Regions from separate parts of the [Clostridium] colinum genome, predicted to be linked through region 2. Evidence: a T-box and tRNA genes for the amino acid it is inferred to sense, from the RefSeq annotation. Region 2 holds a T-box; the other regions hold tRNA genes.
The links. The T-box of region 2 lies ahead of tyrS (tyrosine--tRNA ligase). A T-box ahead of a tRNA ligase gene usually reads a tRNA of that ligase, here a tRNA-Tyr.

Region 1 (4,836 bases), 400 kb from region 2:
AAAAGGTTATGTAAATTTGTACTTTGAAAACTGAATAGAAAACACAACGCGATAAAGTTTGAGAAAACGATATCGTGAGCCAGACAAAAATGTTTAAGAGGTAAAAGCAAGAAATAAAAGTTTTTCCGAAAAAAGATTTAAACAATATCTCGGTGAATAAATAAAGAAACCGAAAGGTCAAGCTAATAAGAGCAAAGGGTGAATGCCTTGGCATCAAGAACCGAAGAAGGACGTAGAAAGCTGCGAAAAGCCACGATGAGACGCAAACAGTCAGCGACTCGTGGATATCCGAATGGGGAAACCTAGCAGAGAAAAGCTCTGTTACTGCATACTGAATAAATAGGTATGTAGGGGGAACGTTGTGAACTGAAACATCTAAGTAGCAACAGGAAGAGAAAGAAAAATCGATTTCCTAAGTAGCGGCGAGCGAAAGGGAAGAAGGCCAAACCGACGAGCGTGCTTGTCGGGGTTGAGGACTGCATAATCCATTGACAAAGAATAGTCGAATTGTTTTGGGAAAGCAAACCAAAGAAGGTGAAAGTCCAGTAGACGAAATTTGGAGTCAGGAGGCAGAATCCAGAGTACCACGGGACACGAGAAACCCTGTGGGAAGCCGGGGGGACCACCCCCCAAGCCTAAATATTCCTTGATGACCGATAGTGAAATAGTACTGTGAAGGAAAGGTGAAAAGAACCCCGGGAGGAGTGAAAAAGAACCTGAAACCCTTTGTTTACAAACAGTGGGAGTTACAATAGTAACAACTGCGTACTTTTTGTAGAACGGTCCGGCGAGTTACATTTGCAAGCGAGGTTAATTAGTAAGAAGCTAAGAAGCCGAAGGGAAACCAAGTCTGAAAAGGGCGACAAGTTTGTAGGTGTAGACCCGAAACCGGGTGACCTATCCATGAGCAGGTTGAAGTTACCGTAAAAGGTAATGGAGGACCGAACTCGTATCTGTTGAAAAAGGTTGAGATGACTTGTGGATAGCGGAGAAATTCCAATCGAACCCGGAGATAGCTGGTTCTCCTCGAAATAGCTTTAGGGCTAGCCTTGTGTTAATCTACTGGAGGTAAAGCACTGAATTGGTGCGGGGCCTTCGCGGGTTACCAAATCATATCAAACTAAGAATGCCAGAAAGATGATGCACAGGAGTCAGACTATGTGAGATAAGTTTCATAGTCAAAAGGGAAAGAGCCCAGACCGACAGCTAAGGTCCCAAAGTGTGTGTTAAGTGGAAAAGGATGTGAGAATTCGAAGACAACTAGGATGTTGGCTTAGAAGCAGCCACTCATTTAAAGAGTGCGTAACAGCTCACTAGTCGAGAGTTTTTGCGCCGAAAATGTCCGGGGCTAAAACACACCACCGAAGCTACGGAATTGTACGAATGTACAATTGGTAGAGGAGCAATCTGCAAGGATGAAGCCAAACTGAAAGGAATGGTGGACGAAGCAGAAGAGAGAATGCCGGAATGAGTAGCGAGATATATGTGAGAATCATATAGGTCGAATGTCTAAGGTTTCCAGAGTAAAGCTGATCTGCTCTGGGTAAGTCGGGACCTAAGGCGAGGTCGAAAGACGTAGTCGATGGATAACAGGTTTAAATTCCTGTACTACTAATAATCAGAACTGTGGGGACACAGGAGGATAGGAAAACCGAGGAAAGGAAATACTCGGCTAAGCACAAAGCTGTGGATATGATGCAAATCACATATCTAAAGGTGAAGTGTGATAGGGAGTGAAGAAAAGTAGCGAAGTTTCTGAATCCACACTGTCAAGAAAAGCCGCTATAGTGTTATTAGTACCCGTACCGCAAACCGACACAGGTAGACGAGGAGAAAATCCACAGACCGACGGGAGAAGTGTTGTTAAGGAACTCGGCAAAATGACCCCGTAACTTAGGGAGAAGGGGAGCCTACGAGAGTAGGCCACAGAGAAGAGGCTCAAGCGACTGTTTAGCAAAAACACAGGTCTCTGCTAAACCGAAAGGTGAAGTATAGGGGCTGACACCTGCCCGGTGCTGGAAGGTCAAAAGGAGAGGTTAGGAGCAATCCGAAGCTTTGAATTCAAGCCCCAGTAAACGGCGGCCGTAACTATAACGGTCCTAAGGTAGCGAAATTCCTTGTCAGGTAAGTTCTGACCCGCACGAAAGGTGTAACGATTTGAGCACTGTCTCGACAACACGCCCGGTGAAATTGAAGAACCAGTGAAGATACTGGTTACCCGCAACAGGACGGAAAGACCCCATGGAGCTTTACTGCAGCTTAATATTGGGATTCGGTATTACATGTACAGGATAGGAGGGAGACTGAGAAGCCAGTACGCCAGTATTGGTGGAGTCGATGTTGGGATACCTCTCTTGTAGTATTGGATTTCTAACCTGCTTCTGTGATCCAGAAGAGGGACATTGTTAGGCGGGCAGTTTGACTGGGGCGGTCGCCTCCGAAAGAGTAACGGAGGCGCTCAAAGGTCTTCTCAGAATGATTGGAAACCATTCAAAGAGTGTAAAGGCAGAAGAAGGCTTGACTGCGAGAGCGACGGTTCGAGCAGGTACGAAAGTAGGACTTAGTGATCCGGTGGTAACAAGTGGGAGTGCCATCGCTTAACGGATAAAAGCTACCCTGGGGATAACAGGCTTATCTCCCCCAAGAGTTCACATCGACGGGGAGGTTTGGCACCTCGATGTCGGCTCATCGCATCCTGGGGCTGAAGTAGGTCCCAAGGGTTGGGCTGTTCGCCCATTAAAGCGGTACGCGAGCTGGGTTCAGAACGTCGTGAGACAGTTCGGTCCCTATCCGTTGTGGGCGTAGGAAATTTGAGAGGAGCTGTCCTTAGTACGAGAGGACCGGGATGGACGAACCGCTGGTGTATCTGTTGGTAACCAATGCCACGGCAGAGTAGCCAAGTTTGGAAAGGATAAACGCTGAAGGCATCTAAGCGTGAAGCCAACCTCAAGACTAGATTTCCATTGCCTAGTGCAAGTAAGACCCCTTGAAGACGACGAGGTTGATAGGCCTAAGGTGTAAGTACGGTAACGTATTTAGCTGATAGGTACTAATGGTCGAGTGCTTGTCCAATGATTTTGTTTAATTCTTTTAGTTTGGTTTGTGTTTTCTATCAGTTTTGAGAGTATAAACTCTAAAAATTTACGGTGATGATGCGTTTAGGGGAAACACCCGTTCCCATACCGAACACGAAGGTTAAGACCTAAACGGCTGATGATACTTGGTGGGGGACCGCCTGGGAAAGTAAGTGGTTGCCGTATTAAATAAGCCGATGTGGCTCAATTGGCAGAGCAGCTGACTTGTAATCAGCAGGTTGGGGGTTCGAGTCCCTTCATCGGCTTTGATTTCTTAATAAGGGTGGATTCCCGAGTGGCCAAAGGGGGCAGACTGTAAATCTGTTAGCTAGTCTTTCGAAGGTTCGAATCCTTCTCCACCCACTTTAACACTAAAAACTTATAATGACGCGGGATGGAGCAGCCTGGTAGCTCGTCGGGCTCATAACCCGAAGGTCGTCGGTTCAAATCCGGCTCCCGCAACTATTTTAATTAAACGGTAAAGTTACAAATAACTTTACCGTTTTTTTGTCGCCGAATAGGCTTGATTAAACCACCAGCATAGCTGGTGGTAGGTAAAAACTCTTATAGAAAAGTAAAAACCTCCTATGATAGAATATAATTGGTCTGGCAACCAAAAATAAAATCATAGGAGGTTTTGTGATGAAAGACATAAATAGTTTATTACGTTCTAAATGGAGATGCAAATATCATATAGTATTTGCACCAAAATATAGGAGACAAGAAATATATGGAAAGATAAAAGCAGATATAGAAAAAATATTAAGAATGCTTTGTGAAATGAAAGGGGTTAAAATAATAGAGGCAGAAGCTTGTAAAGACCATATACATATGTTAGTAGAAATACCACCATATTTAAGTGTCTCACAATTTATGGGATATTTAAAAAGTAAAAGTAGCTTAATGATATTTGATAGGCATGCAAACTTAAAGTATAAATATGGGAATAGCCATTTTTGGTGTAGAGGATATTATGTAGATACAGTATGTAGAAATCAAAATGCAATAAAAGAATACATAAAAAATCAATTAGAAGAAGATATAGTAAATGACCAAATAAGTTTAAAAGAATATATAGACCCATTTATGGGTATCCAGAGTAAGTAGGCAAAAAAATAGCCACTTTTAGTGGCAGCCAAGAAATAGTAATGTAATTGTCAGACCATTCAGTGCCTCTTTAGAGGCTTACAACAAAAAAAAGCCCTTATAGGGCTTACCACCCGTTAAACGGGTGGTTTTGATTGTACACAGAATACCATCTGTTCTACAGATGGTTCCAAAAAGGCTGTGCCTATAAGTAGAAAAAATAACCTCCTGTTGTAAAATATATATGGGATATCCCGAAATAAAAAGATGTAGAAGTAATAGAAGCATAAGTTTGTAAAGATAATATACATATGTTAGTAAGTATACTATCCAAATTGAGTATTTGAACATTTATGGGATATTTTATTCAAAATATAGGAGAAAATTATATGGATAAAAATTGTAAATATGATATATTATTAATTATATTACCAAAATTTATATATTTAAAAGTAATTTGATAATATTTGATAGATATATAAGTTTAAAATATAAATAAAGGAATAAAAAAGTAATAGAGTACATAAAAAATTAATTAAAAGAAGATTAAAGTATAAAAACAAACACTTTAAGGAGTTATTTTTATATATAATAAGTAATGTTTATATTAATCTATTATTAATATAAACCACTTAATAATAGGAGGAATGTAATATATAAAATAAAAAATATTTTA
Region 2 (4,836 bases):
CCACCAACTAGCTAATCAGACGCGGGCCCCTCCTATACCACCTCAGTTTTTCCAACTTGCAGATGCCTACTTGTTGGCTTATCAGGTATTAGCATCAATTTCTCAATGTTATCCCTGTGTATAGGGCAGGTTACCCACGCGTTACTCACCCGTCCGCCGCTAAATTTTATAAAAGCAAGCTCCCATAAAACTCCGCTCGACTTGCATGTGTTAGGCACGCCGCCAGCGTTCATCCTGAGCCAGGATCAAACTCTCATTTTAATTCTTTAAACTTTAAGTTTAATTCGCTCAGATTACTCTGACTTTTTCTCTTTTTTAGTGTTTTTTCTCACTTGAATTTTTCGGGTTGTCTAATTCACTTTTTGATTATTTAGTTTTCAATGTTCAATTTTTAAGCTTGTCTTTAGCGACTTGCTTATAATATCATATTTCTTCAACCTTGTCAACAACTTTTTTCATTTTTTATTATTTTTTAAAGTTGTTTAATATTAGCTGACGGAGAAGGTGGGATTTGAACCCACGCACCGCTATTAACGATCTACTCCCTTTCCAGGGGAGCCCCTTCAGCCACTTGGGTACTTCTCCCCAATGTTTGAATATGTAGTCAAAAAAATAACGGAGGATCAGGGATTCGAACCCTGGCGCCGCTCTCACGACCTGCCGGTTTTCAAGACCGGACCCTTCAACCACTTGGGTAATCCTCCATATTAATTATTTTAATTATTTAACCTTGTTGGCTTTTCTTTCCCTCAAGGACAATATTTATTATATAAGACTTTTCAAAAAATGTCAACACTTTTTTTAAAATTATTTTTAATATTTTTTCTTCCTATTATGTATACTAAATTTTAATAATAAATTTAATAATATTTTTAAAATTTTTTAATATTTTTTCTTAAAATGTTTAGAATATTATTCAATGTACAATTAAGAAAAATATATTTATAGACAGTAAATTTTTATAATGCTATAATTATAAAATCATATAATTAATAAAAATATTTAATAAGGAGGCTTATTATGGATATAGAAAAAAGTGTTATAAATAATTTTTGTTCGTTAATTAAATTTGATACTACTTCAAATATGCAGTCCAACACATACCCTTCTACCCAGTCTCAAAAAGATTTTGCTAAAATATTAGCTAAAAAATGTGCAGATTTAAACCTTGAAAATATAAAAATAGATGATAATGGTTATGTTTTTGCTACACTAAAGTCTAATACAAATAAAATTGTGCCAAAAATAGGCTTTATAGCACATATGGATACAAGTTCAGACTATTGTGGAAAAAATATAACTCCTAATTTTATAAAAAATTATGATGGAAGTAATATTATACTAAAAAATATAGTCCTTTCCCCAAAAGATTTTCCATCATTAAAATCTTATGTTGGAAAAAACCTTATTACAACTGATGGAACTACTCTTCTTGGAGCAGATGACAAGGCAGGTATAGCTGAAATATTAACTGCTTTTGAATATTTAAAAAATAACCCACATATAGAACATGGTGAAATAAAATTGGCTTTTACACCAGATGAAGAAGTAGGAAATGGCGTTAATTATTTCAATGTTAAAGATTTTGATTGTGATTTTGCCTATACAATAGATGGTGGAGGCATTGGAGAATTAAACTATGAAAATTTTAATGCCGCCGATGCAACTATTACTATTTAATGGTAAAAATGTACACCCAGGTCAAGCTACAAATATTATGATAAATTCTGCCCTTATAGCTAATGAACTTCTATCTATGATACCAGATGAAACGCCAACTAATACTAAAGATTATGAAGGTTTTTATCATCTTACCGATATAAATGGTAATGTAGAAAAAACTAAATTACATTTTATTATCCGTGCTTTTGATAAAGAAGAATTTGAAAATAAAAAACAAACAATAACTAATATTGTGTCACACTTAAATGAAAAATATAATAATCTTTTAGACCTAAAAATAAATGATAGTTATTTTAATATGTATGATATTTTAAAAGATAATTTACACATAATAGAAAAGGCTAAAAATGCTATAATAAAAGCTGGTATAAAGACAAATGTAAAGCCTATAAGAGGTGGTACAGATGGTGCAAGACTTTCTTTTATGAACTTGCCTTGCCCTAACCTTTTTACTGGTGGTCATAACTTCCATGTCCCTTATGAATATATTTGTATAGAGTCTATGGTTTCTGCCGTAAATGTAATAATAAATATTGCAACAGATATTTAAGTTTTACTTGCATTTATGTTATTTATATGTTACAATATTTAAAATTTTATATTATAAATATGATGATAAAGGATAAAGCTTTGTTTGGTTACAACTAAGAGAGTTAGCCGGTTGGTGAAAGGCTAATAGCACAAACAAAAGAACCTACACCTTTTGAATATTTAAGGTTTGCTCCTTTATAGGCTTTTGAGGTAATGTTTTACATTATAAATTAAGGTGGTAACACGGGTATTCTCGTCCTTTGGGCTTGAATATCCGTTTTTTATTAAACTTTATTCTTTTTAATAAATAAAGAAAGGAATGATTATTATGTCTAAAAACGTATATGATATTTTAAAAGAAAGAGGATTTATAGAGCAATGCACAAACGAAGATGAAGTTAGAAAGCTTTTAGGCGAAGAAAGTGTAACTTTTTATATTGGCTTTGACCCAACAGCAGATAGCCTAACAGCTGGACACTTTTTAACAGTTATGGCAATGAGCCATATGCAAAAAGCAGGTCATAGACCTATTGCACTTGTTGGCGGTGGCACTGGTATGGTTGGTGACCCTTCTCATAGAACAGATATGCGTCAGATGATGACTTTAGATACAATAGAGCATAATGTAAATTGTTTTAAACAACAACTATCACGCTTTATAGAATTTGGTGAAGATAAAGCCCTTATAGTAAATAATGCAGATTGGCTTAAAAATTTAAATTATATAGATTTTATACGTGATGTGGGTGTCCACTTTTCTGTAAACCGTATGTTAACTGCCGAATGTTTTAAAAGTAGAATGGAAAAAGGCTTATCATTTTTTGAATTTAACTATATGCTTATGCAAAGCTATGACTTTTTAGAGCTTAACAGAAAATATAATTGTAAAATGCAATTAGGTGGTAGCGACCAATGGTCAAACATTATAGGTGGTGTAGAACTTATTAGGCGTATGGATAAAAAAGAAGCCTATGGCCTTACATTTAAGCTATTAACAACAAGTGAAGGAATTAAAATGGGTAAAACACAAAAAGGTGCTGTATGGCTTGACCCTAAAAAAACAACTCCTTATGAATTTTATCAATATTGGAGAAATGTTGCCGATAGCGATGTAGAAAAATGCTTAAGCTTATTAACATTTTTACCTATGGACGAAGTTAAAAAACTTGGTGGATTAGAAGGTAGTGAAATAAACAAAGCTAAAGAAATATTAGCTTATGAAGTTACAAATATTGTTCACGGTGAAGAAGAAGCTAAAAAAGCTATGGAAGCCTCTAGAGCACTTTTTGCAGGTGGTGTATCTGGTGGTTCTATCCCTACTACAAATATGGATAAATCTACTTTTGAAAATGGTATTAATATACTAGATGTTTTAGTTACTTTAAAACTAGCTCCTTCTAAAAGCGAAGCAAGAAGACTTGTTCAACAAGGTGGTATTAAAGTAAACGATATAAAAATAGAAAAAATCGAACATAGCTTAACTATTGACGATTTTACTGATAATAAATTATTAATACAAAAAGGCAAAAAAGTATTTCATCAAATAAAACTTGACTAATTTAAATATTGGAGGTTATTAATATGAATATATGGACTGAGAAAAGTATAGAGCTAGCTAACCAAAAAAACTATTTAGATTTGCTATTTAAAATTTATCCTATGTCTATAAATTTAAAAAGAGAACTTGATAAAGAAGATACAAATCAAATAACAAAAGCTTTTTATGAAAGAGATTCTGAAAAACTACTTGAAGTATTGCTATCACAAGAAATATTTCCAATTAAAGATTCCTATGTGGCATATTTAAAAAGAGATAAAACTGCTATAAAAAGAAATCCAAATACAGTTCAAAGACTAACTGGAATGCTTTATGAAATGGGTTTAGCAGAAATTTTTGATAAAACTACTGTTCCTAAGGAAACAAATAGACAAATAGGCCCTTTATTTAAAAAATGGATTGATAGTGGAGCTTTGGGCTGTAAAGTTACATCAGATGAAAATGAATTTTTATACTTTAATGATAATATAATTTTTAATAGCTCCGATATTTCAATGAAAAACTTTGCCAATAAGTATTTAGGATATAATAGAAATAAAGGTTTGGATTTTATAGCAAAATTTAATAATGTATTTATCTTAGCAGAAGCAAAATTTTTAACAGACTTTGGCGGTCATCAAAATGCTCAATTTGAAGATGCTATATCAACAATGAAAAGTAAATTAATAGAAACTAATTTTAATGTCAAAATAATATCTGTTTTAGACGGCGTTTTATTTATTAAAAGTAAAAATAAAATGTACACCAGTTTATGTACTAATTTTACAGATAATGATGTTATTATTTCTGCTGTTTTATTAAGAGATTATTTATTTAGCTTATAGGAAGGTTTTATTATGAATCTAATTTATAAAGATAAAAAAACTATTTATGAAATCGAAAGCTTAATCAATAATATGAGGAAGATTGTAAATCCTATATTAAAAGGCAATGAAAAAGGTATGTTTATTAGTAATGATAATTTTATTTCTATGGTAAGACTGTTAGATGATTTTGAATCTAAAATTGATTTAGTATACATAGACCCTCCTTTTAATACAAATTCAACATTTCATTATAATGAA
Region 3 (4,836 bases), 590 kb from region 2:
TGTGGTCTAGCATGTCCACTAGCAACAAAATAAGGAAATACTCCTCCAGATGCACTTAAATAATTAATACTTAATGTTGAATTTGAATTATTATTAATATCTAAAGCAAATTTTTTAATTTTTTCCGATTTTGAATATAATTCCCAATTTGTATTTAAGTGATATACATCTTGTACAGAAATATCTCTATAATTAATTCCGTAATAATTTAATGATAATACATCACTTAAAATAACTACTTTTCCTCTTACCTCATCTAAAGTAGGATTTTCTGTATCTCTATCTTCTTTTTTCCAAAATAAATTATTATATTTACTATAATACTTACTAAATATTTGAAGCATTTTTTCATCACTTGAACTACTTTGTTCTTGTTTAATACGCATAAATACACTCTCAGATGGATATTCATTTAAAAATTTATGTAATTCATCTAATACATAATCAAAACTAAATCCCAAATATACTGGTCCATGATGTAATACAAAATTGTTATTTCCATTATCTTTTACGCGTATATCTATATATCGTATACCACTTTCTAGTTGTTGTCTTAAATTCATTGTTTGTGTTCTTGTATTATCAATAGCAGATAAATCACTACGATAAGCCATACTGTCATGTGTTCCTGGAATAGACAGTTCACTAATTTTCATATTCCCATCAACATATTTCATCCAATCAGAATTATTTTTTGTAATATAAGTTTCATGCCAATATGCAGTGTCATAATGTGCCATAGCCATTTGTGGCATAGAAAAAATCATAATTCCTATAAATAATGTTAAAAATATTCTTCTCATAAATTTCTCCTACCTCTTTATATTTTTATTATTTATAAATTTAATTTACATATAAATTTTAAATAATTAGTTATTTTAGCATAAAATAAAATTTTTGATATAATAATATATTTTATTAATTTTAATACTAAAATTTTAAATATATTAGATAGGTATATTAAAATTTATATAACTATACGTTACCAGCATATTAAATAAATTATATTAATATTCTTATATAATTTTTATTAAAGTAAAAATATTTATAAGAAATTATTAATATTATAAATTTATATGTTGTTTATAATATATTGATAAAAAATATTTAATATATCTAGTCTTAAATATAATAACTATATTTAACATTTTATACACTGAAAATATTTAAAATATAATTTTTATTATCAAAAATTTTAATGACAAAATAAACTTTATTTCCAAAATATGTAAATTAATTTTATAATATCATTTATTTTATATAAATGTCAATAAAAATATTTATTTGTAAATAATTATATCTTAAATATTATTTGTTTTATTTTAAAGATAAATTTTGATTATAATCCATTATTTCTAAATCCTCTCTTGTATATTTAAAAACTAAATTTCCTTCTGGTAAAACTTTAAACTTTCCTTCTATTAAAAATGTAACTGTTTGGATATCTTCAAACTGAAAACACGTATGTAATATTTGTCTTATAAGATTTATTTCATAATGATTACCACCATAATTTTGAAAATTATTATTAAAATTTATAAATAAATCTTTATTTATTATTTTTACATTTAAAACTTTTGCTCCTTTTGGTATATAATTCATATTATCTTGACTATTATAAAAATATGTTTCTAATATTAGTTTTATTTTATATTCGTCCATAAATCCTCCTAATATGATATATTCTTCAAATGTTAATTTTTCTTCAAACGTATTTTCTAAATAATAAATTTTATAAAGCTCTTGTCCATTTACTACTATACTACTATTTAAAATATATGATATTAAAAAAAATATATAACAACTCTTTTTCATATAAATCACCTCATATTTATTGTATTTTATTAGATATATCTATTCAATATATTTTAAATACAAAATTATTGGTAAAATATATAATATAGTTTATAAATTTACATTTTAAAAAAAATTTAACTTAATTTTGACTTATGAATATAAAATAAAATTAAGTTTAATTTATAAAATTTTATAATAAAAAAAGATTGTATACTATTTAATTTTTATCACTATAAATACTATACAATCTTTTAATCTTATTTATTTATATAGGTTGTTTATCAAAATTGGTAATAAATTTTTTAAATTTATAAATATAACTAAACTATAATTTAATTTATAAGTATCTAAGTATTTTATTTATATATTTATTATAAAAATATATATACAATTTATGACTTTTTAGTAGTAATTTTTTAGTTTTTCTAATTTCTTTAGGTATAACTATTCTACCCAAGTCATCAACTTTTCTTCTAATACCTATATTCATTACTATTATTACTTATTAATAAAATTGCACAATAAAAAAAGTTGTATATTTTATTTAATAATATCTAAAAAATAATTATCACTAAATAAAACATACAACTTTTTCAAATATATACAAATATGTATGCGAAAGGATTCGAACCCTCGACCTTCTGATCCGTAGTCAGACGCTCTATCCAACTGAGCTACGCATACATAAAATATGCCCGAGACCGGAATCGAACCGGTACGGGATTTAACTCCCGCAGGATTTTAAGTCCTGTGCGTCTGCCAGTTCCGCCACTCGGGCACATACAGTGCCTATTATAGACATTGGGTGGTGGAGGATTCGAACCTCCGAAAGATTAACTAACAGATTTACAGTCTGCCCCCTTTGGCCACTCGGGAAACCACCCATATAATAATATAATTAAACACTCAAAACTAAATAATCAATGAATTAGCTTCCCTTTTTCCTTAGAAAGGAGGTGATCCAGCCGCACCTTCCGATACGGCTACCTTGTTACGACTTCACCCCAGTCACTGGCTTCACCTTCGACTGCTCCTCCCTTGCGGTTAGGTCACAGGCTTCGGGCGCTTCCAACTCCCATGGTGTGACGGGCGGTGTGTACAAGACCCGGGAACGTATTCACCGCGACATTCTGATTCGCGATTACTAGCGATTCCAACTTCATGTAGTCGAGTTGCAGACTACAATCCGAACTGGGACTGCTTTTTTGTGCTTTGCTCCATATCACTATCTTGCTTCACTTTGTTACAGCCATTGTAGCACGTGTGTAGCCCTAAACATAAGGGGCATGATGATTTGACGTCATCCCCACCTTCCTCCGTGTTATCCACGGCAGTCTCCCTAGAGTGCCCATCCGAATTGCTGGCTACTAAGAATAGGGGTTGCGCTCGTTGCGGGACTTAACCCAACATCTCACGACACGAGCTGACGACAACCATGCACCACCTGTCACCGATGTTCCGAAGAAAGTCTGCATTACACAGATTGTCATCGGGATGTCAAGTTTAGGTAAGGTTCTTCGCGTTGCTTCGAATTAAACCACATGCTCCACCGCTTGTGCGGGTCCCCGTCAATTCCTTTGAGTTTCAACCTTGCGGTCGTACTCCCCAGGTGGAGTGCTTATTGCGTTTGCTGCGGCACCGAGAATCTCTTCCCAACACCTAGCACTCATCGTTTACGGCGTGGACTACCAGGGTATCTAATCCTGTTCGCTCCCCACGCTTTCGTGACTCAGCGTCAGTTTCAGTCCAGTAAGCCGCCTTCGCCACCGGTGTTCTTCCTAATATCTACGCATTTCACCGCTACACTAGGAATTCCGCTTACCTCTCCTGTACTCTAGTTACACAGTTTCTTATGCAGCCCTGAGGTTGAGCCCCAGAATTTCACATATGACTTGCATAACCGCCTACTCACCCTTTACACCCAGTAAATCCGGATAACGCTTGCACCATACGTATTACCGCGGCTGCTGGCACGTATTTAGCCGGTGCTTCTTATTCAGGTACCGTCATTTATTTCTTCCCTGTCGATAGAAGTTTACATACCGAAATACTTCTTCCTTCACGCGGCGTTGCTGCATCAGGGTTCCCCCCATTGTGCAATATTCCCCACTGCTGCCTCCCGTAGGAGTTTGGACCGTGTCTCAGTTCCAATGTGGCCGATCACCCTCTCAGGTCGGCTACTGATCGTCGCCTTGGTAGGCCTTTACCCCACCAACTAGCTAATCATACGCGGGCCCCTCCTATACCACCTCAGTTTTTCCAACTTGTAGATGCCTACTTGTTGGCTTATCAGGTATTAGCATCAATTTCTCAATGTTATCCCTGTGTATAGGGCAGGTTACCCACGCGTTACTCACCCGTCCGCCGCTAAGTTTTATAAAAGCAAGCTCCCATAAAACTCCGCTCGACTTGCATGTGTTAGGCACGCCGCCAGCGTTCATCCTGAGCCAGGATCAAACTCTCATTTTAATTCCTTAAACTTTAAGTTTAATTCGCTCAGATTACTCTGACTTTTTCCTCTTTTTTAGTGTTTTTTCTCACTTGAATTTTTCGGGTTGTCTAATTCACTTTTTGATTATTTAGTTTTCAATGTTCAATATTTTATAATATCTTTAACTAATCTCATTTTTTATAAATTTTATTAGTTACTTGTTCTATTATAACATTTTTTTCATTTTTGTCAAGCTTTTTTTATTTTTTCTTGACTTTTTTATCTTTTTTGTTTTTTTGTCGTTTTGCGACTTTATAAGTTTATCACTTATCTTTCACATTGTCAAGAACTTTTTTCATTTTTTTACATTTTTACTTTTTCTTAACAAATTAACTTATACGACTTGATTATATTAACATATTATACAAATATTGTCAACACTTTTTATTCATTAATTTTCTATTTTATATAAAATATATAATAATTAATTTGTATTTATAAAAAAAGATAATACTTTATATTACAATAATTTTATTTAATATCTTCTCCCCTTTTTATGTCCTAATATTCAGTACACAAGAATATAGAAACAACACTAAATACCTATT

Region 1: it encodes a tRNA-Tyr, which carries the amino acid that the T-box ahead of tyrS (tyrosine--tRNA ligase) is inferred to sense. The anticodon was not compared.
Region 3: it encodes a tRNA-Tyr, which carries the amino acid that the T-box ahead of tyrS (tyrosine--tRNA ligase) is inferred to sense. The anticodon was not compared.

The regions. Positions count from the first base shown of each region.
Region 1 is NZ_OW712331.1:1,771,744-1,776,579, reverse strand. Features, by position in the region: rRNA gene NBW53_RS08615 (23S ribosomal RNA) at 176-3,072, shown strand; rRNA gene rrf (5S ribosomal RNA) at 3,143-3,260, shown strand; tRNA gene NBW53_RS08605 (tRNA-Thr) at 3,268-3,340, shown strand; tRNA gene NBW53_RS08600 (tRNA-Tyr) at 3,356-3,437, shown strand; tRNA gene NBW53_RS08595 (tRNA-Met) at 3,463-3,536, shown strand; gene tnpA (IS200/IS605 family transposase) at 3,717-4,181, shown strand.
Region 2 is NZ_OW712331.1:133,270-138,105, reverse strand. Features, by position in the region: rRNA gene NBW53_RS00645 (16S ribosomal RNA) at 1-261, opposite strand, end outside; tRNA gene NBW53_RS00640 (tRNA-Ser) at 497-585, opposite strand; tRNA gene NBW53_RS00635 (tRNA-Ser) at 617-704, opposite strand; gene pepT (tripeptide aminopeptidase PepT) at 1,021-1,680, shown strand; gene NBW53_RS10095 (peptidase dimerization domain-containing protein) at 1,640-2,233, shown strand; T-box leader at 2,287-2,478, shown strand; gene tyrS (tyrosine--tRNA ligase) at 2,543-3,772, shown strand; gene NBW53_RS00620 (restriction endonuclease) at 3,796-4,596, shown strand; gene NBW53_RS00615 (site-specific DNA-methyltransferase) at 4,609-4,836, shown strand, end outside.
Region 3 is NZ_OW712331.1:719,980-724,815, reverse strand. Features, by position in the region: gene NBW53_RS03510 (phosphatidylinositol-specific phospholipase C domain-containing protein) at 1-803, opposite strand, end outside; gene NBW53_RS03505 (GerMN domain-containing protein) at 1,318-1,815, opposite strand; tRNA gene NBW53_RS03500 (tRNA-Arg) at 2,408-2,481, opposite strand; tRNA gene NBW53_RS03495 (tRNA-Leu) at 2,490-2,575, opposite strand; tRNA gene NBW53_RS03490 (tRNA-Tyr) at 2,600-2,681, opposite strand; rRNA gene NBW53_RS03485 (16S ribosomal RNA) at 2,747-4,266, opposite strand.